DNA from 4 places in the Streptomyces sp. NPDC005485 genome. Region 1 is predicted to be linked to each of the others. Evidence: riboswitches for the same ligand, from Rfam matches in the RefSeq annotation. Region 1 holds a riboswitch; each other region holds the start of a gene.
What was found. Region 1 has a riboswitch for cobalamin ahead of ABZS97_RS27095 (ABC transporter substrate-binding protein). Riboswitches for the same ligand answer to the same signal wherever they lie in the genome.
Positions count from the first base shown of each region.

Region 2: it holds a riboswitch for cobalamin, as region 1 does, so the genes downstream of both, ABZS97_RS26695 (cobalamin biosynthesis protein) here and ABZS97_RS27095 (ABC transporter substrate-binding protein) in region 1, are expected to answer to the same signal.
Region 3: it holds a riboswitch for cobalamin, as region 1 does, so the genes downstream of both, ABZS97_RS31580 (ribonucleoside-diphosphate reductase subunit alpha) here and ABZS97_RS27095 (ABC transporter substrate-binding protein) in region 1, are expected to answer to the same signal.
Region 4: it holds a riboswitch for cobalamin, as region 1 does, so the genes downstream of both, ABZS97_RS24680 (CbtB-domain containing protein) here and ABZS97_RS27095 (ABC transporter substrate-binding protein) in region 1, are expected to answer to the same signal.

Region 1 is NZ_JBEXDZ010000091.1:27,558-33,102, forward strand. Features, by position in the region: gene ABZS97_RS27085 (ABC transporter ATP-binding protein) at 1-95, opposite strand, end outside; gene ABZS97_RS27090 (iron chelate uptake ABC transporter family permease subunit) at 92-1,105, opposite strand; gene ABZS97_RS27095 (ABC transporter substrate-binding protein) at 1,102-2,124, opposite strand; cobalamin riboswitch at 2,192-2,377, opposite strand; gene ABZS97_RS27100 (CoA-binding protein) at 2,500-2,910, shown strand; gene ABZS97_RS27105 (GNAT family N-acetyltransferase) at 2,989-3,429, shown strand; gene ABZS97_RS27110 (alpha/beta hydrolase) at 3,433-4,302, opposite strand; gene ABZS97_RS27115 (YbaK/EbsC family protein) at 4,427-4,981, opposite strand; gene ABZS97_RS27120 (XRE family transcriptional regulator) at 5,025-5,545, opposite strand, start outside.
Region 2 is NZ_JBEXDZ010000089.1:15,740-21,284, reverse strand. Features, by position in the region: gene ABZS97_RS26710 (lysozyme) at 2-745, shown strand; gene ABZS97_RS26705 (inorganic phosphate transporter) at 924-2,165, shown strand; gene ABZS97_RS26700 (hypothetical protein) at 2,178-2,399, shown strand; cobalamin riboswitch at 2,528-2,670, shown strand; gene ABZS97_RS26695 (cobalamin biosynthesis protein) at 2,791-3,735, shown strand; gene ABZS97_RS26690 (cobyric acid synthase) at 3,732-5,240, shown strand; gene cobN (cobaltochelatase subunit CobN) at 5,237-5,545, shown strand, end outside.
Region 3 is NZ_JBEXDZ010000119.1:20,224-25,768, forward strand. Features, by position in the region: gene ABZS97_RS31580 (ribonucleoside-diphosphate reductase subunit alpha) at 1-2,140, opposite strand, end outside; cobalamin riboswitch at 2,267-2,408, opposite strand; gene mctP (monocarboxylate uptake permease MctP) at 2,573-4,201, opposite strand; gene ABZS97_RS31590 (DUF3311 domain-containing protein) at 4,198-4,488, opposite strand; gene ABZS97_RS31595 (GntR family transcriptional regulator) at 4,648-5,412, opposite strand.
Region 4 is NZ_JBEXDZ010000077.1:35,586-41,130, forward strand. Features, by position in the region: gene ABZS97_RS24670 (acyl-CoA dehydrogenase family protein) at 1-659, opposite strand, end outside; gene ABZS97_RS24675 (CbtA family protein) at 854-1,618, opposite strand; gene ABZS97_RS24680 (CbtB-domain containing protein) at 1,644-1,865, opposite strand; cobalamin riboswitch at 1,902-2,065, opposite strand; gene ABZS97_RS24685 (histidine phosphatase family protein) at 2,165-2,743, shown strand; gene ABZS97_RS24690 (ferredoxin) at 2,796-3,170, opposite strand; gene ABZS97_RS24695 (nuclear transport factor 2 family protein) at 3,293-3,688, opposite strand; gene ABZS97_RS24700 (PadR family transcriptional regulator) at 3,771-4,334, shown strand; gene dhaK (dihydroxyacetone kinase subunit DhaK) at 4,484-5,476, shown strand; gene dhaL (dihydroxyacetone kinase subunit DhaL) at 5,523-5,545, shown strand, end outside.

The DNA.
Region 1 (5,545 bases):
TTGATCTGCCCTGCGTCGGTGATCTGCCCTGCGTTCGCCGTTTGCTTGGCGTTCGTCGTTTGTCCGGCGTCCGTCGTCTGTCCGGAGTCCGTCATCGCGCGCTCCTGGACCGGTACAGCACCAGGACGAACGCGGGCACCCCGATCAGTGAGGTGACCACGCCCACCGGCACCTCCTGCGGGTCGAGGACCGTACGGGCCAGGGTGTCCACCCACACCAGGAACACCGCCCCGGCCAGCGCGGCGACCGGCAGCAGCCGGGCGTGGCCGGATCCGACCAGGGCGCGGGCCGCGTGCGGCAGGACCAGGCCGACGAAGCCGATCGCGCCGGCCGAGCTGACCAGGACGGCGGTGAGCAGAGCCGTGACGCTCAGCAGCACCAGCCGGGTGCGGGCGACGGACACGCCGAGCGCGGCGGCCGCGTCCTGCCCGAAGGCGAAGGCGTCGAGCGTGCGGGCGTACCCCGCGCAGACCAGCAGGGCGACGGCGAGCACGCAGGCGCCCACCCACACGTCCGTCCAGCCGGCGCCGCCGAGTGAGCCGAGCAGCCAGAACAGCACCCCGCGGGTGGTCTCGGCGTCGGCGGCGGTCATGACGACGAAGGAGGTGAGGGCGGAGAAGAGCTGCATGGCGGCGACGCCGGAGAGCACCACGCGGTCGGTGGTGCCGCCGAGCGTGTGGCTGAGCAGCAGGACGAGCGCGAAGGACAGGACCGCTCCGGCGAACGCGCCCGCGGACACCGACACGGCGCCGCCCCCGACGCCGAGGACGACCACGGCGACCGCGCCCGTCGACGCGCCGGACGACACCCCGAGCACGAACGGATCGGCGAGCGGGTTGCGCAGCAGGGACTGCATCACCGCGCCGCACACGGCGAGGCCCGCGCCGCACACGGCCGCGAGCAGCGTGCGCGGCAGCCGGAGCTGCCACACGATTCCGTTCCGGATCGGCGAGACGTCCGTGCTCCCCCACCCGAGGTGGGCCGCGACGACCGACCAGACGTCGCCGACCCGGATCTGCGCGGGTCCGATGGTGATCGCGACGGCGATGGACGCGCACAGCGCGGCGAGCCCGGCCGCCGTCGACAGCAGTCCCTTGACCGTCACCCCGCGAGCCCGAACCGGCGCAGTCCGGCGGCCACTTGCTCCACGCCCTCCACGGTGCGGATGGTCGGGTTCATGGCCTGGCCGCTGAGCAGGACGTAGCGCTTGTGCCGGACGGCGGACATGTTCTTGGTGACCGGGTCGGACTCCAGGAAGGCGATCTTCCGGGCGGCCGACTCGGCGGTCTGCGACTTGCGCGTGAGGTCGCCGATGACGAGCACGTCGGGGTCGCGGTCGGCGACCGTCTCCCAGTTGATCTGGGGCCACTCCTCGTGCGTAGCGCCGAAGGTGTTCTTCGCGCCGAGTGCGCGGGTGATGATGCCGGGGGCTCCGCAGCAGCCCGCCATGTAGGGCGACTGGGCGTTGGCGAACCAGTACAGGAGGGTGACGTCCGAGGCGTCGATTCCCGAAGTGGCCTTCGTCATGCGCTGCTTGAGCGAGGCGACGAGCCGATCGCCCCGCTTCTGCACCCCGAACACCTTGGCCAGGTCCCGTACTTCGCCGTAGACGGTGTCGATGGTCAGCGGCTGCTTGCGCGAGCCGTCCCCGTCACCGGAGTTGTCCTTGCCCGCGCAGTCGGACGGGGAGACGTAGGTGGGAACGCCGACCTTCTCGAGCTGGTCCCGGGTGGCCACGCCGCCCTTGCCCAGTGTGGAGACGAAGGAGGCGGCGACGAAGTCCGGTTCGGTGTCCAGGACCCGTTCGAAGGAGGGGTTGTTGTCGGCGAGCCGGGGCACCTCGGCGTTCGCCTTCTCCAGGCCCTTCATCACGGGGTCGGTCCAGGTGGCCGTCCCGGCCATCCGGTCGGCGAGCCCGAGCGAGAGCATGATCTCGGTGGTGCCCTGGTTGAGGGAGACGGCGTGGCGCGGCGGGGCCGCGACGCGGACGGTCCGGCCGCAGTTGTCGAGGGTGACGGCGGTCTTCGCCGAAGCGGTACCGGACGAGCCGGAACCGCAACCGGTCAGCAGCAGCGCGCCGGCGATCAGCGGGGCGGCACGGCGGGTCGTACGTGCGGTGGGCACGGGAGTGGGTCCCCAGTCGTCGAGGGCTCAAGCGCGGAGCCCGGTCGTACGGTCTCCCCGGCGGCACTCGACCGGCGGGGGCGCCAGCAGGTCTTCGGACTCGGGGTCACGCGAACGAGGCGCCTTCCCGGACTCTTCGTGGTCCAGTGGCCGATGCCCCGCCCGTCGCCCTCACCGCTGCGCGTCAGCTCCGGATTCGCACCGGATTCCCTGACCCACGTACATGGGTTCGACTGGCCTCGGAAAGTTATCACGGGGCGTGCCGGGAATCGCCTGCCGCCCTGGGCTGTTGCCACCCGCAGAGCCCCTTGCCCGGGGCGAGCCGCAGACGCACCGCAGTCGGAACCGCAGCCGCGGAGACAGAGGAGACACACCATGTACGGCGACCAGGAGACGGTCAGCAGGATCCTCTCGGAGCTCGGCGACACCTGGGCCGTCGTGGGCCTGTCCACCAACCGGGACCGCGCGGCCTACGGCGTCGCCGAGGTGCTGCGCCGGCACGGCAAGCGCGTCGTCCCGGTCCACCCGAAGGCCGAGACGGTCCACGGCGAGCAGGGCTACGCCTCCCTCGCCGACATACCCTTCGAGGTCGACGTCGTCGATGTCTTCGTCAACAGCGACCTGGCCGGCCCGGTGGCCGACGAAGCCGTGGAGATCGGCGCGAACGCCGTCTGGTTCCAGCTGGGGGTCGTCGACGAGCGGGCGTACGAGCGGACGCGCGCCGCGGGGCTGGACATGGTCATGGACCGCTGCCCGGCGATCGAGTACCGCCGACAGGGCATTTAGGGCATCCGAGGGGTGCCTCAACCGGCCGGTACGGAAACGTGGTTGACGGTTCACGAGGCACCCCGGTTTCCTGCTCGGATGCCCACGCTTCGCATCGAGCAGCCGACGGACGAAGCCGGTCTCACGGACTGGCAGTACGTCCACAACACGGTCATCCCGACCCACGTCCTGTCCCTCGACGACGTGCGGGAGCGAACCGGCCGCAACCGCATGGAGGTCGCCCGTCTCGGCGACGTCCTGGTCGGCTGCACGACGGTGCGTCCACCCGACGACGAGACGCCCGCGGCCACGGTGATCGCCCGCGTGCTCGCGCCGCACCGACGGCAGGGGCTCGGCGCGCAGCTGTACGCGCGCGCTCTGGAACAGGCGCGGGAACTGGGCACTGAGGCGATCGAGACGGTGGTCCTGGCCTCGAACGAGGACGGCCTGCGCTTCGCGCTCCGCAATGGATTCGTCGAGGTCGAACGCTATCTGCTGCCGGGCGACACCATCGAGTGGATCAGCCTGCGGCTGGCCTGAGCCTCAGCCCCGGCCGGCCGGCTCCTCGGCGAGGAACCCTTCGACCGCGTCGGAGAAGAAGTCCGGATCGTCGATCCACGGGAAGTGCCCGGCGCCCGGCTGGACGGTCATCCGCGCCACGGGGAACAGCCCCGCGATGTCGGCGGCGACGCGCGGCAGCGGACCGCTGTCCACCTCGCCCGCGAGCAGCAGCGCCCGTCCTTCCCATCCGGCGAGGGCGGCGAGCGCGGTGCGAGTTGCGTCCGGTGTGAAGGCGCCCGAGGACGCGTACAGGCTCGCTGCCTCCTCGTTGCTCTGCTCCGCGTCGGCCGCGGCGTGGGCCCGCGCGGCCTCGTCCCACCGCCCGTAGAAGAAGGGTGCGGCGGTGTCGTAGTCCGCGTCGGAGGCCGTGCCGGCCCAGGTCCTTTCGTAGGCACCCAAGGCCGCCTCGAACCACGGCTCACCCTTGCGCAGGGCGGCCGCTTCGAGGCGGTGCTCCACGGTGAAGTCGACGCCCAGGGCGCGCGCCCGGGCGGTGATCAGCGCCAGACTCCGCACGCGCCGCGGGTAGCGGGCCGTGTAGAGCAGCGCGAGGTCGCCTGCCGCCGAGTGGGCCAGCAGATCGACGCGCTCCAGCCCGAGGTGCACGCGCAGGGCCTCCACGTCGGCCACCTGACGATCGCAGCGGTACGTCGCCGGGTCCTCGGGTACGCCGGAATCGCCGGTGCCCCGCAGATCGAGCCGGATCAGTCGGCGTCGCCGGGCGAGCCCCCCGAGGTCGCCCAGATAGGCGGAGGCGCGCATCGGCCCGCCCGGCAGGCAGAGCAGCGGCTCGCCCTCACCGTCGAGGTGATAGGCGAGTTCGGTCCCGTCGGAGGCGGTGAAGCTGGGCATGCCGCCATCCTGACGACCTCCGGACGATCACGGCAAGCGGTTTGCGCGGCGTGCGGCAGGCGGCGCGCGGCAAAGGGCGCGAGGATCCGGTGACCGACACCCGGCACTCAGCGGCTGACGGCGGTCAGGTGCCGAGCCCCTCCAGCACCACCGCGCTGGGCAGCTCCGCAAAAGCCTTGCCCGGCACGAGCAGCTTCCCCCTGCGCCGCCCGCTTCCCACCAGTACATAGGCCAGGTCGACGACCGCGGAGTCCACCAACACGGGCCAGTCGCCCGGCAGTCCGAGGGGCGTGATGCCGCCGTACTCCATCCCGGTTTCCCCGGTCGCCGTGTCCATCGGTGCGAACGAGGCCTTGCGGGCGCCGAGTTGGCGGCGTACGGCGCCGTTGACATCGACGCGGGTACCGGAGAGGACCACGCACGCGGCCAGTGTCGTGTCGCCTCCGCGCTTGCCCGCGACCACCACGCAGTTGGCGGACTGGTCGAGGAGCTCCTGGCCGTAGTGCTCCAGGAAGACCGAGGTGTCGGCCCACTCCGGCTCGGTGTCGACGTACACGATCTGCTCGGCGGGGACGCTGCCGCGCCAGTGGCGTACGGCGTCGGCGACCGGGCGGGTGAGCCGGTCGAGGCATTCGGGTGCGGGTGTGGCGTGGTCGAAGTGTCCGATGGGTGCGCGCATGACCGCACGCTAACAGCCGCGCCGGCGCCTCCCGCTGGGCGTCTCAGCGGACGAGCGGCACCGACACCGTCATGATCATCTCGACCGGCTCGTCGCCCGAATTCCCGTACACATGAGGGGTGTTGGCCTCGAACGAGACGCTCGCGCCCGTCGGTACGAGGTGGTCCACGCCGTCGACGGTGAGGGTCAGTTCGCCCGTGGTGACGTGGACGAGTTCGACGGTGCCGTTGGGGTGGGGGTCGGAAGGGCTGTGGTCGCCGGGCATCAGCCGCCAGTCCCACATCTCCAGCGGGCCGGGGGCCTCGGTGCCGGCGAGGAGGCGGTTGTAGCTGCCCGCGTCGGTGTGCCACAGCCGTACGGCCTGGTCGGCCGGGACGATCCGGACCTTGGGGCCCTGCTCGTAGTCGAGGAGGGTGGTGATGCTGATGCCGAGCGCGTCGCCGATCTTGACGACGGTGCCGATGCTGGGGTTGGTCCTGGCCTGCTCGATCTGGATGAGCATGCCGCGGCTGACCCCGGCGCGGGCGGCGAGGGCATCCAGCGTGAAGCCCCGTTCCGTGCGCC
Region 2 (5,545 bases), on a different contig from region 1:
TATGGCTCGTGATCACAAACCGTCCCGCCGTCACGCCCGCGTCATCGCGGCAACCGTGACGGCGCTCGCCGTCGGGGGGATCGCTCTCGCCGAGGTTCCGGCCTCGGCCGCGGGCAAGCCCAAGGGACACGACGTCTCGTCGCATCAGAAGACCGTCAACTGGCAGAGCGCCAAAGCGAAGGGCGCCCGCTTCGTCTACATCAAGGCGACCGAGGGCGGCACGTACCGCAATCCGCGCTTCGGCTCGCAGTACTCCGGGGCGCGCAACGCCGGCCTGCTGCGCGGCGCCTACCACTTCGCACTGCCGAACAAGTCGTCCGGCACCACCCAGGCGAAGCACTTCGTGCGCAACGGCGGCGGCTGGAGCGCGGACGGCCGGACGCTGCCACCCGCGCTCGACATCGAGTACAACCCGTACAGCAAGCACAAGTGCTACGGGCTGAGCAAGTCCGGCATGGTGCACTGGATCCACGCGTTCAGCAACGAGGTCAAGCGGGAGACCGGGCGCCGCCCGGTGATCTACACGACCACGCACTGGTGGAACACCTGCACCGGCGGCAGCCGCGCCTTCGCCGCGAACCACGCCCTCTGGCTCGCCCGCTACAACTCGGCGGACGCGGGATCACTGCCCGCGGGCTGGACGTACTGGACGTTCTGGCAGTACGACAACAGCGGCAGCCTGCCGGGTGACCAGAATCTCTTCAACGGCTCCATGGACCGGCTCAGGAAGTTCGCGAAGGGATAGCGGAACCCAATATTCCGCCTCAGTTCGAACCGTGCGCCATCCCTCCGACACATTCCGACACATCCGGAGGGATGGCACACCGAATTGAGTCACCCTGTGTCCCGTCTCAGTTCATCTTCCGTTCATCCAGGTTGCCTACGGTCCTCATGCCACTGACGTCCAACAGAAGCCTGGGTAAATGGAACACATCACGCTCCTCCTCGGAATCGTGATCGTCACCGCTCTCGTGTTCGATTTCACGAACGGTTTCCACGACACCGCCAACGCGATGGCCACCACCATCTCGACCGGCGCACTCAAGCCCAAGGTCGCGGTGGCCATGTCCGCCGCCCTCAACCTTGTCGGCGCGTTCCTTTCGGTGGAGGTCGCCAACACGATCTCCAAGGGCCTCGTCGACGAATCCGGCATCCGTCCGGAGGTCATATTCGCGGCGCTCGTCGGCGCCATCCTGTGGAACCTGGTGACCTGGCTCGTCGGGCTCCCCTCCAGTTCCTCGCACGCTCTGATGGGTGGCCTCATCGGCGCGACCATCGCCTCGGCCGGTACCGGCGCGGTGCACGGTGACGTCCTGGTCACCAAGGTGCTGCTGCCCGCCGTCGCCGCCCCGCTGGTCGCGGGCATCGCCGCGCTGATCGCCACCCGGCTGATGTACACGCTGGGCAGGAACGCGAACGGCAAGTCCACCGAGAAGGGCTTCCGCGCCGGTCAGATCGCCTCCGCGGGCCTGGTCTCGCTGGCCCACGGCACCAACGACGCGCAGAAGACGATGGGCATCATCACCCTGGCCCTGGTCGCCGGTGGCGCGATCGCTCCCGACTCCGACCCGCCGGTCTGGGTCATCCTCTCCGCCGGTCTCGCCATCGCGGCCGGCACCTCCCTGGGCGGCTGGCGCATCATCCGCACGATGGGCAAGGGCCTGACCGACCTCCAGCCGCAGCAGGGCTTCGCCGCCCAGACCAGCGCGGCCACGGTCATCCTGGCCTCCTCGCACATCGGCTTCTCCCTCTCCACCACGCACTCGGTCTCCGGCTCCGTGATGGGCGCGGGCCTGGGCCGCAAGGGAGGCGTGGTCCGCTGGTCCACCGCCACCCGGATGTTCGTCGCCTGGGCGCTGACCCTGCCGGCCGCCGCCCTCGTCGCCGCGCTCGCCGAGTGGGTGACCGGTTTCGGCGACTGGGGCACCGCGCTCGTCGCCGTCTTCCTCGTCGCCTCCTGTGCCGCGATCTGGAAGATCTCCCGCCGCCAGGTGATCGACCACACCAACGTCAACGCCGACACCGACACCGACGAGGAGCCCGCCGGTGTGGTGACCACGGCCATCGCCGCCGTCACCCCTCCCCCGGTCGGCACGGTGACCGACGACCTCACCGCCACCATCCCGTCCCCGGACGCGGAACCCACCCGCCCGGCCACGGTGTAAGGAACGAACAGCATGGACATCGACTGGGCAGCCCTCGGCTCCGTCTTCGGAGTCAGCCTCGTGGTCACCGTGGCCCTCGTCGGCCTCTTCACCCTCGGCATCGTCGGCCTCTCCAAGCAGGAGTCGGCCTCGGCCAAGGGCGATTCGGCCGCGCTCGCGGTCACCGGCGCCTACGCCTGCTTCGCGGCGTGCGCGGCGGCGGTGGCGTACGGGATCTACCTGATCGTCGCCTGACGACCGGACAGAAACACGTAAACCAGGCATCACTTCGGGTGGGGTGCGGGGACGCGACAGCGTCCCGCACCCCACCCGTATGTGGGCCTTCGCACACTCTCCCCTCGCAGGTCAACAGCGAGTTGACGGCTGTTCTCGGCCCGTGGTGGACTGCCGGAGCCATGTACGGCGGCAGAAGAGGAAGCCGGTGTGAATCCGGCGCGGTCCCGCCACTGTCACCGGGGTAGTAACCCCCGGGAGCCAGGAACTCTCACCGCCGGTCTCGTCGAACCAGGGCGTGGACACCCTGAGTGAGGACATATCGCCATGTGCGGCTGCCCGTTGCGGGTCCTGGACAGTACGGTGCCGGACGGTACGACGGTTCCGCCCTCCCTTACGGCGGGCTGACCCCATGCGTGCCGATCGCGTCTTCGCGTACGGCGCCGCCGCCGGCCTCCTCGGTGACCTGATCCTCGGCGATCCGCGCCGCGGGCACCCGGTCGCCGCGTTCGGTCGGGCCGCGGGCGCTGTGGAACGGGTGCTGTGGCGCGACCACCGCGGATGGGGCGCACTGCACACCCTGGTGTGCGCCGGCGGAGCCGTGTCCCTCGCTGCCGCCGCAAGCCGCTGCGCACGAAGCTCCGCCACCGCCTCCCTCGCCCTGACCGCCGCCGCCACCTGGACCGTCGTGGGCGGGACCTCCCTGGGCCGCGAGGCGCGGGCGATCGGCGCGGCCCTCGAAGCCGGGGACGTCGACGCGGCCCGGCAGCGGCTGCCCCACCTGTGCGGGCGCGATCCGCAGGCACTGGACGCGGACGGGATCGCGCGGGCCGTCGTGGAGTCCGTCGCCGAGAACACCTCCGACGCCGTCGTGGGCGCGCTGGTGTGGGGCGCCGTCGCCGGTGTGCCGGGGCTCGTCGGGTTCCGGGCGGTCAACACGCTCGACGCCATGGTCGGGCACAAGTCACCCAGGTACCGACGCTACGGCTGGGCCTCCGCGCGCCTCGACGACATCGCCGGATGGCCGGGGGCGCGGCTGACCGCCGTGCTCGCCACCGTCGCCGGCGGCGACCCGCGGGGCGCCGCCCGGGCCTGGCGCGCGGACGCCGCGAAGCATCCGAGCCCCAACGCCGGTCCGGTGGAGGCCTCGTTCGCGGGCGCGCTCGGGGTGCGCCTGGGCGGCACTCTCTCGTACGGCGGGCGGGTCGAGCACCGGCCCGTGCTGGGCAGCCGGGGACGGCCGGTGCGGACCACGGACATCGAGCGGGCCGTACGGCTGTCGCGCCGGGTGGGCCTGCTCGCCCTCGGCGTGAGCGTCGCCGCACGCGCCCTGACACGACGGGGAGGCACGTCATGAGCGGCGGACTGCTGATCGCGGGAACCACCTCCGACGCGGGCAAGAGCGTGGTGACCGCCGGGATCTGCCGGTGGCTGGTGCGGCAGGGCGTGAAGGTGGCGCCCTTCAAGGCGCAGAACATGTCCCTCAATTCCTTCGTCACGCGCGAGGGCGCCGAGATCGGGCGGGCGCAGGCCATGCAGGCGCAGGCCGCACGCGTCGAGCCGACCGCGCTGATGAACCCCGTACTGCTCAAGCCGGGCAGCGACCGGAGCAGTCAGGTCGTCCTCATGGGCAAGCCGGTGGGCGAGATGACGGCGCGGGGCTATCACGGCGGGCGGCAGCAGGCGCTTCTCGGGACCGTTCTGGACTGTCTCGCCGAGTTGCGGGGCACGTATGACGCGGTGATCTGTGAGGGGGCCGGCAGTCCTGCCGAGATCAATCTGCGGCGGACGGACATCGTGAACATGGGGATCGCGCGCAATGCGCGGCTGCCCGTGCTCGTCGTCGGCGACATCGACCGCGGCGGCGTCTTCGCGTCCTTCTTCGGGACCGTCGCGCTGCTCTCACCCGAGGACCAGCAGTTCGTCGCCGGGTTCCTCGTCAACAAGTTCCGCGGCGACGTCTCGCTGCTGGAGCCGGGCCTCGACATGCTCCGCGGCCTCACCGGGCGCCCCTCGTACGGTGTGCTGCCCTTCCAGCACGGCCTCGGCATCGACGAGGAGGACGGGCTGCGTGTCTCGCTGCGGGGGGCCGTGCGGGAGTCCGTGGTGGCCGCGCCCGTCGGCGAGGACGTGCTGCGCGTCGCCGTCTGCGCCGTCCCGCTGATGTCCAACTTCACGGACGTGGACGCGCTGGCCGCCGAACCGGGCGTCGTCGTGCGGTTCGTGGACCGCGCCGAGGAACTGGCCGACGCCGACCTCGTCGTCGTACCGGGCACCCGCGGGACGGTGAAGGCGCTGGAGTGGCTGCGCGAGCGCGGCCTCGCGGACGCGATCGCGCGACGGGCCGCCGAAGGGCGGCCGGTGCTCGGGATCTGCGGCGGCTTCCAGGTGCTCGGCGAGCACATCGAGGACGAGGTCGAGAGCCGTCAGGGCGCTGTCGACGGGCTCGGTCTGCTGCCCGTACGCGTGCGGTTCGCACGCGAGAAGACCCTCACCCGGCCCGTCGGCGAGGCGCTCGGCGAGCCCGTCGAGGGATACGAGATCCATCACGGCGTCGCCCGGGTGGCGGGCGGGGAACCGTTCCTGGACGGTTGCCGGGTCGGCTCCGTCTGGGGGACGCACTGGCACGGCTCGCTGGAGTCGGACGGCTTCCGGCGCGCCTTCCTGCGCGAGGTGGCGGCCGCCGCGGGCCGTCGCTTCGTGCCGGCCGCCGACACGTCGTTCGGGGCGCTGCGCGAGGAGCAGCTCGACCGGCTCGGCGATCTGATCGAGGAACACGCGGACACGGACGCGCTGTGGCGGCTCATCGAGTCGGGCGCGCCTTCAGGACTGCCTTTCATTCCACCGGGAGCACCCGCATGAGCACAGTGTTGTTGTTGTCGACCGCCGACACCGATCTGCTGGCGGCTCGTGCCTCCGGCGCCGCGTACCGGATCGGCAACCCGACCCGCGTGGACGTCGCGGAGGAACTCCCCGCGCTCGTCGCGGGCGCGGACGTCGCCGTCGTACGGCTGCTGGGCGGCAAGCGCGCCTGGGAGGACGGGCTCGCCTTCCTGAAGGCGTCGGGCATCCCGACGGTGCTGCTCGGCGGGGAGACCGTGCCCGACGCGGAGCTGATGGCCGAGTCGTCCGTGCCCGCCGGTGTGGTCGCGGAGGCGCTGCGCTAC
Region 3 (5,545 bases), on a different contig from region 1:
GCGTCCGCGCGGCGGCCATGTCGATGAGGCCGCGCTGCGGGATCTCCCATGCCGTGCGGTACAGCGCCCGTACGTCGGCCGGGATCCAGGCGAAGTCCTGCACCGAGCCGTTCGACTCGCGCAGTGCCTCACGGGTGCGGGCGTCCCACACGCCGAGGTCCTTGAGCTCGCGCACCAGGTAGGAGTTGACCTGGAGGAACTCGCCGGACAGCGTCTCGCGCTTGAACAGGTTGGAGACCTGCGGCTCGATGCACTCGTACACACCGGCGATCGAGGCGATGGTCGCGGTGGGCGCGATCGCGAGGAGCAGGGAGTTGCGCATCCCGGTCGAGGCGATACGTCCGCGCAGCGCCGCCCAGCGCTCGGGCCAGTTCAGCTCCACGTCGTAGTGGTCGGGGTGCAGCACACCGCGGGCCGTGCGGGTCTTCTCCCAGGCCGGCAGCGGGCCGCTGCGCTCGGCGAGATCGGCGGAGGCCTCGTACGCGGCGAGCATGATGCGCTCGGCGATGCGGGTGGAGAGGGCCTTGGCCTCGGGCGAGTCGAAGGGGACGCGCAGCTTGAAGAAGACGTCCTGGAGGCCCATCGCGCCGAGGCCCACGGGGCGCCACCGGGCGTTGGAGCGGCCCGCCTGCTCGGTCGGGTAGAAGTTGATGTCGACGACCCGGTCGAGGAAGGTGACGGCGGTGCGGACCGTCTCGTCCAGCCGCTCCCAGTCGATGTCGCCGACCGCCGTGTCGACGAACGCGCCCAGGTTCACCGAGCCCAGGTTGCAGACCGCGGTCTCCCCGTCGTCCGTGACCTCCAGGATCTCGGTGCACAGGTTCGAGGAGTGGACGGTGTGGCCCGGCTCCGCCGTCTGGTTGGCGGTGCGGTTGGCGGCGTCCTTGAACGTCATCCAGCCGTTGCCGGTCTGCGCGAGGGTGCGCATCATGCGGCCGTACAGGTCGCGGGCCGGAATGGTCTTCTTGGCGAGCCCGGCCTCCTCCGCCTTGCGGTAGGCGGCGTCGAACGCGTCACCCCACAGGTCCACCAGCTCGGGCACGTCGGCCGGTGAGAACAGCGACCACACGCCGTCCTCGTTCACCCGGCGCATGAACTCGTCCGGGATCCAGTGCGCGAGGTTCAGGTTGTGCGTACGCCGGGCGTCCTCACCGGTGTTGTCGCGCAGCTCCAGGAACTCCTCGATGTCGGAGTGCCAGGTCTCCAGGTAGACCGCGGCCGCGCCCTTGCGCCGGCCGCCCTGGTTCACCGCGGCGACCGAGGCGTCGAGGGTCTTCAGGAACGGGACGATGCCGTTGGAGTGCCCGTTCGTGCCGCGGATCAGCGAACCGCGGGAGCGGATACGGGAGTACGACAGACCGATGCCGCCCGCGTGCTTCGAGAGGCGCGCGACCTGGTGGTAGCGGTCGTAGATGGAGTCCAGCTCGTCCAGCGGGGAGTCGAGGAGGTAGCAGGACGACATCTGCGGGTGCCGCGTACCGGAGTTGAAGAGCGTGGGGGAGGAGGGCAGGTAGTCGAGGCGGCTCATCAGCCGGTAGAGGGCCGCGACTTCGTCCACCGCTCGGGTGGTGTCGTCCTCGGCGAGGCCGGAGGCCACGCGCAGCATGAAGTGCTGGGGCGTCTCGACGACCTTGCGGGTGATCGGGTGCCGCAGCAGATAGCGGCTGTGCAGGGTGCGCAGGCCGAAGTAACCGAAGCGGTCGTCGGCGACGGTGTCGATCAGCGCGTCGAGACGGGCCGTGTGCAGCCGTACGAACTCGGCGGTGCGATCCGCGATCAGACCCTCGCGGTGCCCGACCGCGACCGAGCCGGAGAACGACGTGACACCCTGCGACGCGGCCTCGGCGGCGATGCTGATCGTCAGCAGGCGCGCGGCGAGCCGGGAGTAGGCGGGGTCCTCGGAGATGAGGCCCGCGGCCGCCTCGGTGGCCAGCTCGCGCAGCTCCGCCTCGTCGGCCCGGGCGGAGCGGCCGCGCAGCGCGGCGGCGGCGACCCGGCCGGGGTCGGCGTCGGGGAGGTCGGCGGTGAGGTCGGTCAGGGTCCGCAGCAACGCGGTTCCCGGAGCGTCGGCCTCGGCCCCTGTCACGGTGGTCGCGGTCGCCTCGGTCGCTGAAGCCGGATCGACTGGCGCGATGGTCACGTGGGACTCTCCCTCGCTCGGCACGGGGCCTGGGGCGAGGGCAGCGGGGCGCACGGGCTCGGACAGGCCGGCGCGCGTCCAGCTGGCCCACTCCGCGAGGCCCGGACGTCTTGGCACCCGGACCGGTCGGCCGGGCGCGCTGTCGGCAGGACCTCGGACTGGTCAGGCGCGCATACACGCACAAGTACACCGTTGCGGGACAGTTCCGGATTCGCACCGGATTCCCCTGCGGCGACAGCGAGCACGAGCATACATCTTGTGCCGGGCTGCGGGAGCACCCCCACATGTTGTGTCGCGCTGCTGTCGAAGGGTGCCGGAGCGTCAACTCTTGGGCGGGTGGCGAATGCTGGGGCGCCGTCGCCGCCGGCGCCGGTCCGGGCACGGCAACGGGCCGCCGGATCTCTCCGGCGGCCCGTTCGGGATTCCGTGCCTCTAGTGCGAGGTCCCCGCCGTGGCCGGCGGCAGTTCCACCTGGACCCCGGGGTCGCCCGCGTCAGCCGTGTAGTCCGACGGAGACGTCTCGTCGACGCCGTCCGGGGCCTTCAACGCCCGCAGGACGAAGGTCAGGACCACCGTCACCACCACGTTCAGCACGAAGGCCGTCAGACCGATGTAGCCGATCTCCCCGATGCCGGGGATCTCCTTCGAGCTCCCGCCGAAGTGCGCCTGGGTCGGCGAGGCGACCCCGTACGCGGCGACCGTGCCGTAGACCATGCCGACCGCCCAGCCGGCGAGCAGCGCCCAGCGGTGGAACCAGCGGGTGAACAGACCGCCGACCAGCGCCGGGAAGGTCTGCAGGATCCAGATGCCGCCCAGCAGCTGGAAGTTGATGGCGACCGTCTTGTCCATGGTGAGGACGAAGACCAGCGCGCCGACCTTCACCAGGAGCGAGACCAGCTTGGAGACCTTGGTCTCCTGCTGCGGGGTCGCGTCCGGCTTGATGAAGTCCTTGTAGATGTTGCGGGTGAACAGGTTCGCCGCGGCGATGGACATGATGGCCGCCGGTACGAGCGCGCCGATGCCGATCGCGGCGAACGCCACGCCCGCGAACCAGTCCGGGAACATGTTCTCGAAGAGCTGCGGGATGGCGAGCTGCCCGTTCTGCACCTTCACCCCGGCCGCGATCGCCATGAACCCGAGCAGCGCCAGCAGGCCCAGCATCAGCGAGTACAGCGGCAGGATCGTGGTGTTGCGGCGGATCACGTTGCGGCTGCGCGAGGACAGCGTGGCCGTGATCGAGTGGGGGTACATGAACAGCGCCAGCGCCGAGCCGAGGGCGAGCGTGGCGTAGGTCCACTGCTGCGGCTCGGCCGGGGCGAGCGCGCCGCGCGGCTTCCCGGTCGCCGGGTTGACCTGGGAGAAAGCGTCGCCGGCCTTGGCGAAGATGTCGTCGAAGCCGCCGAGCTTGATCGGGATGTAGATGATCGCGACCACGATGACGAGGTAGATCAGGCCGTCCTTGACGAACGCGATCAGCGCCGGGGCCCGCAGGCCGGACGAGTAGGTGTACGCGGCGAGCACGGCGAACGCGATCAGCAGCGGCAGGTCCTTGACGAACCAGTTGGTGCCCGCGCCACCGCCCACGCCCATGACGTCCAGAACGGCCTGGATGCCGACCAGTTGGAGCGCGATGTACGGCATCGTGGCGAGGATGCCGGTGACGGCGACCGCCAGCGACAGACCCTTCGAGCCGAAGCGTCCGCGCACGAAGTCGGACGTGGTCACGTACCCGTGCTTGTGCGAGACGGACCACAGCCGCGGCAGGAAGGTGAAGATCAGCGGGTACACCAGGATCGTGTACGGCACCGCGAAGAAGCCGGCCGCGCCCGCCGCGTAGATCGCCGCGGGTACGGCGACGAAGGTGTACGCGGTGTAGAGGTCGCCGCCGAGCAGGAACCAGGTGACCCAGGTGCCGAACGACCTGCCGCCTAGGCCCCATTCGTCGAGGGTCGCGTCGTTCTCGGCCTTGCGCCAGCGTGCGGCCAAGAAGCCCATGACCGTGACGGCCAGGAAGAAGAAGATGAAGACGCCGAGGGCGACTCCGTTCACGCCGTCCTTCACTTGGACACACCCCCGCCCTGGGTCGCGCGGGAGCGCTGGTCACGCTGCCACAGCTTGTACGCGGTCACCGTGAGCAGCGTGGAGATGACCACCCACAGCATCTGGTACCAGTAGAAGAACGGGATGCCGATGAAGGCCGGGTCGACCTTCGCGTACGAGCCGACCCAGAGCATCGCCACGAACGGCGCGAACAGGCAGAGGCCTATGACCACTCGGACCGGTGTCACCACCGGCGGTTTCGCGGCAGGCGCACCTGACGCGTCCGACACATCCGACACTTCTGACATACGGCGGCTCCGTCCCCTCGCTGATCAACCTGTGTAACGCGCAGGCAATCTAGGTCACGGTGTCGCGCAGCGGAAGACCTCGTCCGCATATCGGTATGTCGATTCGGTGAAGGCCAATTCGGGTGTTCGCGGTACGCGTCGGGGAGTGCTCCCGAGGGGTCAGTCCCGCGGCCGCTTGAGCCTGGTCGTGAACTTGTACCGGTCCCCGCGGTACACCGATCGCACCCACTCCACCGGCTCGCCGTCCTTGTCGAGGGAGTGGCGGGAGAGCATCAGCATGGGCAGGCCGACGTCGGTGCCGAGCAGGCCGGCCTCGCGCGGGGTGGCCAGGGAGGTCTCGATGGTCTCCTCGGCCTCGGCGAGATGGACGTCGTAGACCTCGGCGAGCGCGGTGTAGAGCGAGGTGTACTTGACCAGGGACCTGCGCAGGGCGGGGAAGCGCTTCGCGGAGAGGTGGGTCGTCTCGATGGCCATCGGCTCGCCGTTGGCCATGCGCAGCCGCTCGATGCGCAGCACCCGCCCGCCCGCCGTGATGTCCAGCAGGTCGGCGAGGGTGTCGTCGGCCGTGATGTAGCCGATGTCCAGGAGCTGCGAGGTGGGTTCGAGGCCCTGGGCGCGCATGTCCTCGGTGTAGGAGGTCAGTTGGAGGGACTGCGTGACCTTCGGCTTGGCGACGAAGGTGCCCTTGCCCTGGATGCGTTCGAGGCGGCCCTCGACGACCAGCTCCTGAAGGGCCTGGCGCACGGTCGTGCGCGAGGTGTCGAACTCGGCGGCGAGGGTCCGCTCGGGCGGCACCGGCGTGCCGGGCGACTGCGTCTCCGTCATCTCGAGCAGGTGCTTCTTCAGGCGGTAGTACTTGGGCACGCGCGCGGTACGGATGGGGGCCCCACCCTCGTTCTCCGCACTGCTGACGTCGGTGCTCATGCTCTGCCTTCCCGGCTCTCGTGCCGAAGCGACCGGCATCCCGACGGCCACGGCTCACATCGTGGCACGGCTTCGTGCGCGAGTTCCCTGTGAGTATCCCGCGCACGCTCCGTGATCCCCTCTATATACCGTT
Region 4 (5,545 bases), on a different contig from region 1:
ATGTTCTCGTAGTAGCTGGCAGTGGTGTCGTGCGAGGCGAGGGTGTTGATGAGCGTGCAGGAGTAGCCGGGGTCCGAGGTCGGCACGAGGAGCATGGTGATGCCCTTGTGCGGCGGCGCGTCGGGGTCGGTGCGCACGGCCAGCCACACCCAGTCGGCGGTGTCGCCATTGGTCGTCCAGATCTTCTGGCCGTTGACCGTGTAATGGCCGGTGGCCTCGTCTCCGTCACGTATGGCCCGGGTCTTGAGCGCGGCGAGATCCGTCCCCGCGTCGGGCTCGCTGTAGCCGATCGCGAAGTCGATCTCGCCGGAGAGGATGCGCGGCAGGAAGTACGCCTTCTGCTCGTCGCTGCCGAACTGCATGATCGTCGGGCCGACCGTGTTGAGGGCCATCAGCGGCAGCGGGACGCCCGCCTGAGCGGCCTCGTCGAAGAAGATGAACTGCTCCATGGGGCTCAGGCCGCGCCCGCCGTACTCCGTGGGCCAGCCCACGCCGAGCCAGCCGTCCGTGCCGAGCCGGCGGATCGTCTCGCGGTAGAAGCGCTTCTGGGCCGCGGGGTCGCCGTAGCGCGCATAGGCGTGGTCGGGCACCAGGTCCGCGAAGTATCCGCGCAGCTCGGTGCGCAACCGCTGCTGCTCGGGCGTGTATTCGAGATGCACGGCGCCTCCTGGCTCCAAGGCCGGACCTGACGGCGCACACCGTAGAACGTGTTTCAGAAATTGGGAATGCCGGTGACGTACGCATGCGAAAGGCCCCCAGGATTCGCGCCATATCCGGGGGCCCTGCGCCGTCGAGCGGCACTTCGGTGGATCGATCGGTGGATCGATGAAGCCGTGCGGCGATCGAGTGGTGGTCAGCGTGCGACGGGAGTCGCCCGCGCCTCCGCTCGCTTCTCCGCGGCCTTGGCCGGTTTCGGTGACAGCACCCGCTCCGCCAGCACACCGAAGATCAGCCCGAAGGCCGTCCACAGGGTCAGCTGGATGGCCAGGGCGGCCAGCCGGAACTGCCAGATGAGGCTGGCCGAGAAGTCCTTCGGCACCTCGTTCACCGCGGGCAGGAACCCGTATGCGAGGCCGATGGCGAGGAGGAAGAACGCCCCCGCGGCCAGTGTCGCGTTCCAGTTGCCCAGGCGTGGCGCGAGGCGCTTGCCCAGGATCACGGTGGCGACGGCCAGCAGCACGCTGAGCACCATCATCAGGAAGTACAGCGTGGTGCGCTTACCGATGGTGTCGGGCTCGCCCACGGACGGCGGGTTGGCGGGGTACTTCAGGAACGGCACGACGTAGACCGCGAGGAGGCCCGCCGCCGCGAGGAGCAGCGCACTGGCACGCGGTCCGAAGCGCCCGATCCTGCCGAGCGCGAAGCAGTACGCGAGGGCGGCGATGCCACCGAAGGCGACCCCGTAGACGAGGACGCCGGTGGCCAGGCCACCGGTGGACTGCATCGTGCGGGAGACGACCTCCATGCCGTGCTCGTGACTGTGCGACTCCTCGTAGGCGATCGCCGAGTCCACGCGCGGCTCACCGAGGAAGTAGGCGACGACCAGGGCGAGCAGGCCCGCGGCGAGACCCGCGAGCATGCCCCGTACCAGGAGGTTTCTGACAGTTGCGGAGTTCATGAGCTTCTACGATTCCCCGGCGCCGTCAGTGGCAGGGGAAGCCGAGCAGGTGGCGGGCGTCGTGCACCCACTCGTGGACGTCCGAGCCCGACATCACGGATGTGGCGCCCTGTTCGGCGCCGACGAAGTAGAGCAGAACCAGCATCAGGATGCCGAAGAAGACCGCCCAGGGGGCGATCGCACCGATCGGCAGCTTGGCGGGAACAGCGGTGGGTGTAGCGGTCGGCTGAGCGACGGACTGCGCCATGGGGCAGAACCTCCTGGGGAACTCGCGTCCCATTTCGGTGGTGCACAGGACGACGGCTGCGGGTCTGACTTGCTCGACCTTCACCACCCCTGGTGGGAGTGGCTCTTGCTGGGCTTACAGTGGCGCGACCGTGCCGGATTCTCACCGGCTTCCGCCGAACCGTCGTCAATATCGACGAGACCGTACCGCGAACCGGGGTTGCGGCCAAGGGCGCACGAAGGCGCGGAGGGTGCGCCGGTGGCCTGGTCACGTCGTCAGTTCCCCGATTTCACACGGGTGTTGAGCACGAGAGTGGACGTATGACGAGCCGAGTGATGTTGATCTCAGCCGCAATGAGTGTGGCCGTACGGGAAGCCCGCTTCGACGATGGATGTCCGGTTGATACCACGGGGCTGCGCCTCGCGCGGGCGGCCGCGGGGGCGGTTGCGGCCGTGGACCGGCCGCTGGTCTCCCCCTCGGTGCGCTGCCGCGAGACCGCGCACGCGCTCGGCCTCGGTACGGCGGCGGACGCGCCGGAACTCGCGGGCCTGGACGTGGGCCGCTGGCGCGGCGCGACCCTGGAGGAGGTGAGCGCGAGGGAACCGGAGGCGGTGGCCCGATGGCTGTCCGATCCGGGCTCGGCGCCGCACGACGGCGAGTCGGTGGAGGCCTTCTGCACACGGGTGGCGCACTGGCTGGACGCGACCGCACACGTCGCGGGCCGGACGGTCGCCGTGGTGGAGCCCGAGGTCGTACGCGCCTTGGTGGTACGGACGTTGGGGGCACCGGAGTCCGCGTTCTGGCGGGTCGACGTGCCGCCGTTGACCGCCACCGAGTTCAGCGGGCGATCGGGGCGCTGGAACGTACGGGCCGGACGGCCGCTCGGGGTCTCGGACTGACGCCGGGCACGAGGTGAGCTCCGTGCCCGGAGCGGTGTCGCGAGGAAGTCCGTCAGAGCAGTGTCGCGATGAAGTCCGTGCAGGCCTGGGCGCAGATGCGGCAGGCCTTCGCCCCGTCCTCGGCGCCGGCGTACTCGTCGAAGACCCGGGCGCACGCCAGGCAGACCTCGCGGCACCACTCCGCCTGGATGCGCAGGCCGGACTCGTCCTCGCGGATCTGCTCGGACAGCACGCGACAGGTCGCGTCGCACACCTCGGCGCACAGGACGCCTTCGCGCCTTACGCGTTGGTCCTCTTCGGATCCGTCCGGCTCCGCGAGGCTCGCACGCAGCGCGCACTCCCGCGCGCATTCCGTGCAGGCCTGTGCGCAGGCAAAGCGGTCCTCCAGGAATTGATAGAGCTCCTGCTGAGATGTCGTCGTAGTCACAAGACGCGGGTAGCCGAAGGAAATAGGGTCAAACCAGCAGCCTGCGGCACCCGCGCCGATACCGAGGCGCCCACGCCTCGCAGGCCGCCACCGCAACCCGCGTACTCAAGCCACGAAAGCGCTCAGGCGCCCTCCGCCCGCGCCGCCTCCGCCGCGATCTCCTCGAACTGCGCGCCCATCGCCTCGGAGAGGGCCAGCGCCGCCGACAGCGGGCGGACCATGACCGTCAGTTCGTCGATCCTGCCGTCCTCGTCCATGTGCAGGAAGTCGCAGCCGTGAATCTCCCTCTCGCCCACCTTGGCCTTGAAGACGAGGGCGTGGTCGCGGCCGTCGGCGATCTCCCGCACGTACTCGAAGTCGGTGAAGACACGGGAGACGCCGCGCAGGATGGCGGCGGTGATCGCCTTGCCGGGGTAGGGCTTGAAGACGACGGGGCTGGTGAAGACGACGTCGTCGGCCAGCAGGCTCTCGATGCCGGTGAAGTCGTCGGCCTCCACGGCCTTGCGGAAGGGGTGCATCACGCCCACCTTTCTTACTCAATTAGTTGACTAGATGCGGAGTAGGTTAGTCATCGCGGCGGGTGCCGTCTAGCCTGGGGGCATGGCATTGCGCAACGCACTCCTGGCCACCCTCCTGGAGGGCGAGGCGTCGGGATACGACCTCGCCAAGGGCTTCGACGCCTCGGTGGCCAACTTCTGGATGGCGACCCCACAGCAGCTGTACCGCGAACTCGACCGCATGGAGTCCGAAGGGCTCGTGGCGGCCCGGCTCGTGGAGCAGGAGCGCCGGCCGAACAAGCGGCTGTTCTCCCTCACCGAGGCCGGCCGCCGGGCCCTGTACGCGTTCACGGCCGAACCGCCGAAGCCGACGGCCATCCGCTCCGAACTCATGGTCAAGGTCCAGGCCGTCGACGAGGGCGACGAGCAGGCCGTACGGTCGGCGGTCGCCGGGCAGCTGGAGCGGTCACGCGACAAGCTGGCCCGCTTCGACCGGCTCCGCGACCGTCTCCTCGACGGCCGCACCGAACACGAGTTCCTGGAACGGGCCGAGCGCGTCGGGCCGTATCTGTCCCTGATGCGGGGCCGCGCCTTCGAGCAGGAGAACATCCGATGGGCCGAGCGGACCCTGAGCGTCCTTGAGCAACGCGCCTCCGTGCGGCCGTAGTCCCGGCGCCGCGGACAGCCTGCGCGACGGGTGACCTCCGGGACCAAAGCGCAGATACTGCCGGTGGACGGACCCCTCCTCCCCACTCGGCCGCCTACCCTGATCACGAGACCCAGAGCCCTGCCTGTTCATCGCACCAGGAGGTAACCATGAGGATGCTCATCAACGTCGCGGAGACAGTCGTCGCGGACGCGCTGCGGGGCATGGCGGCCGCTCATCCGGAGCTGACGGTGGACGTGGACAACCGCGTGATCGTACGGCGGGACGCTCCGGTGGCCGGAAAGGTCGGCCTCGTCTCCGGCGGCGGGTCGGGGCACGAGCCGCTGCACGGCGGTTTCGTGGGTCCCGGGATGCTGTCGGCGGCCTGCCCCGGCGAGGTCTTCACGTCTCCGGTGCCGGACCAGATGGTGCGTGCGGCGGCCGCCGTGGACAGTGGCGCGGGCGTGCTGTTCATCGTGAAGAACTACACGGGCGACGTACTGAACTTCGACATGGCCGCGGAACTCGCCGAGGACGAGGGCATCCAGATCGCGAAGGTCCTCGTCAACGACGATGTCGCCGTCACCGACAGCCTGTACACGGCAGGGCGGCGCGGTACGGGCGCCACGCTGTTCGTGGAGAAGATCGCGGGCGCCGCCGCCGACGAGGGCGCGCCGCTGGAGCGGGTCGAGGCGCTGGCCCGGCAGGTCAACGAGAACTCCCGCAGCTTCGGGGTCGCCCTCAGCGCCTGCACCACCCCGGCCAAGGGCAGCCCGACCTTCGACCTGCCGAGCGGCGAACTGGAGCTGGGCGTCGGCATCCACGGCGAGCCCGGCCGGGAGCGGCGCGCGATGATGACCTCGCGCGAGATCGCCGACTTCTCCGTGCACGCGATCCTGGACGACTTCACGCCGCGCAACCCCGTGCTGGTCCTGGTGAACGGCATGGGCGCGACCCCGCTCCTGGAGCTGTACGGCTTCAATGCGGAGGTCCAGCGCGTGCTGACCGAGCGCGGGGTCCCGGTGGCGCACACCCTGGTGGGCAACTACGTCACCTCCCTCGACATGGCCGGCGCGTCGGTGACGCTGTGTCAGGTCGACGAGGAACTGCTGCGCCTGTGGAACGCACCGGTCAGCACGCCGGGCCTGCGCTGGGGCATGTGAGCTCGCCTGACCCTCCGTCAACATCCGTACCACGCAAGGAGATTCCGTGCTCGACGCCGACTTCTTCCG